DNA from 2 places in the Teredinibacter turnerae T7901 genome. Region 1 is predicted to be linked to the other one. Evidence: predicted binding sites of a transcription regulator. Region 1 holds the regulator's gene; the other holds the start of a gene.
What was found. Region 1 encodes FliA, which starts transcription of late flagellar genes. Its sites were predicted from a motif close to TAAAGTTATNNNNNNNNCGGCCGATANCC; they were not measured.
Positions count from the first base shown of each region.

Region 2: flgM (flagellar biosynthesis anti-sigma factor FlgM) is a predicted target of FliA. The motif match lies at 1,243-1,271, and genes of this name have one in related genera.

Region 1 is NC_012997.1:1,416,596-1,419,803, reverse strand. Features, by position in the region: gene TERTU_RS06055 (chemotaxis protein CheA) at 1-92, opposite strand, end outside; gene TERTU_RS06050 (protein phosphatase CheZ) at 118-912, opposite strand; gene cheY (chemotaxis response regulator CheY) at 931-1,317, opposite strand; gene TERTU_RS06040 (RNA polymerase sigma factor FliA) at 1,454-2,161, opposite strand; gene TERTU_RS06035 (MinD/ParA family protein) at 2,225-3,043, opposite strand; gene flhF (flagellar biosynthesis GTPase FlhF) at 3,151-3,208, opposite strand, start outside.
Region 2 is NC_012997.1:1,274,914-1,278,121, forward strand. Features, by position in the region: gene TERTU_RS05410 (M13 family metallopeptidase) at 1-130, shown strand, start outside; gene TERTU_RS05415 (flagella synthesis protein FlgN) at 224-712, opposite strand; gene flgM (flagellar biosynthesis anti-sigma factor FlgM) at 871-1,185, opposite strand; gene flgA (flagellar basal body P-ring formation chaperone FlgA) at 1,294-1,941, opposite strand; gene TERTU_RS05430 (chemotaxis protein CheV) at 2,260-3,208, shown strand, end outside.

The DNA.
Region 1 (3,208 bases):
AGATCTACTAATTGCTCAGAGAGCTGCTCGATGATTTCCCCAGCTTCAACCAAGAAGTCCTGAAGGATATCTTCATCATCGCCAAACGCCATTCATAAATCCTCAGTGCATCGGGGCCTAGAAGCCCAAGCTGGATAACAAATCGTCAACGTCGTCCTGGTTGGACACCACATCTTCACGCTTGTCGGCATGAATCTGCGGGCCTTCACCACGACTGCTATCGCTGTCGGTCTTGCGAGTTTGCTTGTTCGCATCCTCTGCCAAACCAGTAACCTGCTCCACCTGTCCGGCGATTCGCATCAGATTTACGAGCTCATTTTCCACATCGGTGATAAGCCCAATCACTTTCTGCAATACCTGGCCGGTTAAATCCTGATAACCCTGCTCGAGAATAATGTCTTGCAGGGTTTTGTTCAGCTGCTGGGTACCGTCGTCCATCTGGTCGAGAAACTCGCCCATCTGGCTGTACAAGTCTTTGAATTCTTCTTTACTCATCTCGCGGCGGCGCAGGCGGTGCCACTCTTCGCGTAAACGATGAGCCTCCTGGCCGAGATTCATGGCGATCGGCGCGGCAGCTTCCACTTTATCCATGGTTTTGTCGGCCGCTTTCTGGGTCATTTCAATGACGTATTGCAGACGGTTTGTCGCATCGCGAATCTCTGAGTTATTCACCTCAACAGGCTCCGATGCGAAATCTGCGTCCACATTGAAATTAACGATTGCCTCGTGCAAAGCGCGAGTCAATTGCCCCACGCTTTTAAATATGTGTCGGTCCCGCGCTTCCACCAAACTGTGAATTAACGCAGATGCCTCCTCCAGATTGTCACCTTGCAGTTGTTCTACCAGTTGCGTTGCGCTGTCTTGCAACTGGGTCAAAAACTGCTCGTCGTGCTCTTGTATCGTTTTATCCATCAGCCGACCCGCTCAGGCTTAACCCGCAACCCGCTCAAAAATCTTATCGATTTTTTCTTTGAGCACCTGCGCAGTAAAGGGTTTTACAACATAGCCATTGACGCCCGCCTGGGCCGCTTCAATGATCTGATCTCGCTTCGCTTCTGCGGTAACCATCAACACCGGAAGGCCTGCGAGTTTGGCATCAGCACGCACTTCTTTTAACAAGTCGATCCCGGTCATGCCTGGCATGTTCCAGTCAGTTACCAGAAAATCAAAATCACCACTTCGCAACATTGGCAGCGCGGTCGTGCCGTCATCTGCCTCGTGGGTATTGGTAAAACCCAAATCCCGCAATAAATTTTTAATGATGCGCCTCATCGTCGAAAAGTCGTCAACGATCAGGATTTTCATATTTTTGTCCAATGCAGCCTCCGATATCCCGTGCGCTGGGGTAAATAAATCTCAGAGAGAGACCATAAAAACAATTCTAGACGCTCGTTGCCAGTCAGCCAGTTTTAGCGACAATTTTCTGGCGACCAAATGATGGCTGTTTGATTTATCACCATCCGGTCAGCTTCGATTTCAGGCGCAGTGCCGCCTGACTGTGGATCTGGCTAATGCGCGACTCGGATACACCCAGCACCAAGCCTATTTCTTTTAAGTTCATTTCCTGTTCGTAGTACAGCGAAAGCACAAGTTGCTCCCTTTCCGGCAGACCCTCAATGGCCCCGGCCAGCGCTTTGCGCATGGCGTCTATTTGTACCTTTTCGGCAGGTTCATCCAAACCTTCAGTACCAAGGGAAAATTGGTTTTCGTTTTCCTCGAACGTTTCTTCCAGGCTGTAAAGTCGTGTCGAGGTGCTATCGCGGAGAATATCGTGATATTCGTCCAGCGACATTTGCAACTCTTCGGCGATCTCGCCATCCCGCGCGTCCCTGCCCAAGCGCGCTTCCACATTGCCGATGGCTTCGGACACGCGTCTGGCATTTCGGTGAACGCTGCGCGGCGCCCAATCGCCACGCCGCATTTCGTCCACTATCGCACCGCGAATGCGTATACCGGCGTAAGTCTCAAAACTCGCACCTTTGCCGGCATCGTATTTTTGGGCAGCCTCCAACAGGCCAATCATGCCCGCCTGCATTAAATCATCCACCAGCACATGGCTCGGCATTCGCGCCATCATGTGATGCGCAATCCGCTTAACCAGGGGAACATAATCCTCGACCCGAATTGCAACAGCAGCTTCCTGGGCCTGTTCGTAAACCATGAGATTTCCTACCGAGGAGAGTGCCATAAATCGCCGCCGGGGACTGATCGCTGGAAACCGCGGCTAGCCATTGGCCGCCACAAGTCGTTCTAGAAAAAATTCCAGGTGACCACGCGCGCTTGTTTGCACTGGCCACTGATCGATTTTTTGAGCAATCACCCGCATCGCAGCAGCCGCTTTACAGCGGGGGGCGAATTCAAGCAGAGGCTGGCGTTTCTGTACAGCTTTTCTCACGTTTTCATCAAAGGGTACATGCCCCAGGTATTGCAGCGATGCATCCAGAAATTTTTCGCACACGCCGTTTAACTTGTTAAAAAGATTAATACCTTCCTGCGTAGTACGTGTCATGTTGGCAATAACACGAAAGCGAAATACGCCGTGCTCGGCATTCAATAATTTGATCAATGCGTAGGCATCGGTAATCGACGAAGGTTCATCGCACACCACGACGATGACTTCCTGTGCCGCGCGCACGAAGCTGATGACGGTTTCGGATATACCTGCAGCGGTATCGACCACCAACACATCCAGCTGATCACTCAGATCGTTAAACGCATACACCAGCGCTGCGTGCTCCTGTGGCGAGAGGTGTGTCATTTGCTGCACCCCGGAGGACGCGGGAACCACTTTAATTCCGCCTGGCCCGTTGAGCAGTACCTCGCGCAGTGACTTGCTGCCATCGAGCACATCAGCCAGGTTATAGCGTGCCTGCAAGCCCAACAGAACATCCACATTCGCCAACCCGAGGTCGGCATCCATCAACACCACGCGACGACGCAACTCCGCCAACCCGATACTGAGGTTAACAGACAGATTGGTCTTACCGACGCCACCCTTGCCGCCAGTGACAGCGATGACTTTAATCGGATTCTTGGCACTCATAATTTCTCTTTCCCGGCGGGATGTGTGAGGGGCTAGATTTATAACCCGGTTCATCGGATTTATGCTCCAACAAGTATAGATGACGATAGCCAGTACGCCCGGCGGCCTTAGCCACCGGTCTGACTCGTGTACTCTTCGCCCTCTGCGCGCAACAGCGCCACCGCA
Region 2 (3,208 bases), 140 kb from region 1:
TCCGCATTCACCTGCGCGTTATCGCATTGAAGGTGTCGTACCAAACGTGGCAGCGTTTTACGAGGCGTTTGGAGTTAAAGAAGGCGACGAACATTACCTGCCAGAAGAAGACCGCGTTGTTATCTGGTAAGTATCCAGTAACCGCGCTTTAAACTGAAAAGGCCTGGGTAGCGATACCCAGGCCTTTTTTATTCACCGCTGTATTGGCTTTGCTCAGCCGCTGTCAGGCTTCGCCGACAATATTTGACAGGCCGCCGCCGGTGGATTTACCGCTCGAGGAATACAAGTTAGGTGCCGCCGTCTGGCCGCGCATAATCTCCAGTAAACGGGCAAAGGTTTTCTGGTTCCTGGCAATAATTTTCCCATTCACCTCATTTTCCTGTTTGCATTTTTGCTGGAGTTCTTTGAGCTTCTGCCATGTCTGAAGCATCGCTGGGGCTGTTTCCTCGATCAATGCATCCCATATGCTTTTCGCATCATGGACTTGAAGGTTGTGGTTATCGACAAAAGTTTTTACCCAGCTTGCGCGGACCTTGGCGCTGCTTTCCAGATTGGAAAGCGCTTCCGATTTTTTTTCAATGATTGTGTCAAGTGCGGCCAAGTCTCGCTCTGCCAGAGCCTGACGCTCTTCCTGCAACAAATGGAGTAAGGTCTCGCAGGAGGCGATATCGCTGCTTAATTGGCTGTGGACTTGTTTGGCGTTAAGAAACATAGCTGGACTCGCTCGAAAATCATTCCGCAATCTGGCAACCTGACAAAAGTTTGTCGCTTGGCTGGCTGCCAGGGTTCATATGATGGGAAAGTGCATTTTTTATGCCTGAGTCAGGCGGAGGGGCAAACCGGGAAGAAGCAAGCGGCCAGTGCCGCTCACTAGCCAAGTAAATCGTCTTGTTCGAGCATTTTACCTGCGATGGCCTGTGCATCGACCTGGTATCGCCCTTCAGCCAGAGCAGCGCGTATTGCAGCGACTTTGTCCTGATCAACGTCCGGACTCTGCGAAAGTGCCGTTGAAAGCTTGGCAAGGGTTTGTCCCTGGGGGCTCAGCGAGACGCTATCTTGCGCAGCTGGCGCGGGACTGTACTCCGCTGCCGGCGCATTGCGTCCAGTCGGTGTCGCGCGGGCTTTGGCAGAACCGGAGGCCGCGCCAGATGCCGGATTCAAGTTGTTGCCAGTATCAATGACCATGTGCGTATCCACGTATTAGTTTGGCGGACGAACCGCCAATATGATGTGCTGTACCTGTAACATCGGCCACCACACCTGAAACTTTAGCAATAATTTGTGCGCAGCACATCACCAGTGTGCCACCCGCACAGTACCAGGCCCGGTAACCTGCGCATCAACTATTCTCTGCGACCGATTGTTGCGAACTTTTATCTGTTCGCCCACTCCGCCGTTGGTGAGGGCCGTGGCTTCGGTAACCACGCGCAGCGCGCTGGAGCGCGCTTCGAGCACCACTGTCTGGCCTTTTTTTACCACATCTGGCGCCTTGACCTGATTGAGCTTGATGATCTCGCCGGGGCGGAGCATTCGCCTGGCTTCCAGCCCCACGACCCGCGCAGGGTCACGAAGATAGCCGCCTGTAAGGTGGCTGGTGTTCATTCTTTGGGTCACCACATCGCCCGCGGTAATCTGTGCACCGCGGCCTATGGCGCCCGCCGCAATCACGACTTCCTCGAAGGTTTCGACCTGGACTGGCACATAGATTGTCCAGCGGGCCGTTCCTGTACAGCGTGTTTTAACGCTGATATTCGACGCGTTGGCTGTGGGTGTGTTCATGGTCATCGTCAGTTTGCCGTCACAGGGGCGCAATTGCAGGCGTGGATCGAGGTTACCTGCTTCAATTCTAAGGGTGTCGCCGACCACCAGGTGAGGGTAGAGCGGTGTTAATTCCGACTTGGCAAAGTTTTGGACCTCAGTGCGTAATTGGTTGATATCCATGAGATTTTGCTGCGCAAATGCGCGACTAATGAAAATCACTCCGATGCCGACAACGACTAGGAGGCACCGGTTTACAACGCGCAGGCCAGCCGATTTTACGGCCTTATTACTTTTCAAAAAAAAGCGTCGCATTGCTATTCTTGTCCTATGCTGTAAGTAATCTTGGCGCGGGTTCCAAGTCGAGTCTGCTCACGAAAATGACAAAAATTTGGCGTTTACCCGGGAAACAACGTTAATTTTTGCTTAGTGACAGAGTAATAGCAAAGCCTGTGCCGGACGCCGGGTGTCGTTAGACCAAATGATTTAAGAGGGCCACCTATGGCAGGGGTATTAGACAGCGTCAACCAGCGGACACAATTAGTAGGGCAAAACCGACTGGAGTTGTTGTTATTTAATCTGGGCGGAGCACAGAAATACGGTATAAACGTTTTTAAAGTGAAGGAAGTTTTACAGTGCCCGCCACTCAGTGAAATTCCCAAACGCAACCCGGTGATTCGCGGGGTTGCACACATCCGTGGGGGAACAATCCCCATTATGGATATGCGCCAGGCCACTGGTCACCGACCATTGGAAAACATCGAAGATTGCTTTGTTATTATTACTGAATATAATCGCTCGACTCAGGGTTTCCTGGTCCGCGGTGTGGAGCGTATTGTTAACATGAACTGGGGTGATATTCACCCACCACCCCGTGGCGCAGGCAAAGAAAATTACCTTACCGCCGTCACCGAGGTGGAAGGAAAATTAGTAGAAATTATCGACGTAGAAAAAATTCTGGCGGAAGTGTCTCCTCTTCCAGAAGATGTTAGTGCCGAAGTCATTGAGGACTCCAAGCGCGAAACTGTGGTGTGTAAACACGTGCTTATCGTGGATGACTCGACTATCGCCCGCAAGCAAATACAAAAGGTTATGCAGTCGCTGGGGTGTAAAACCACCCTTAGAAAAGACGGTAGCGAAGCCTTGCAGTTTCTCGAAGAAATGCTTTCTGAAGGTAAAGATCCGTACCATGAATTACTGCTGGTGATTTCAGATATTGAAATGCCTGAAATGGATGGCTACACCTTTACTGCCGAGTTGCGCGCTAACAGCCGACTAAAAAATCTTCATGTTATTCTGCATACATCCCTAAGTGGGGTGTTTAACGAAGCCATGGTGAAGAAGGTTGGAGCGGACGATTTCCTTGCTAAATTCCATCCCGATGAGTTGGCGAAACGGGTGAATCTCCGTATCGCTCAGCTTACTGGTGAAGGTGAAAAAGTTGAGCAAT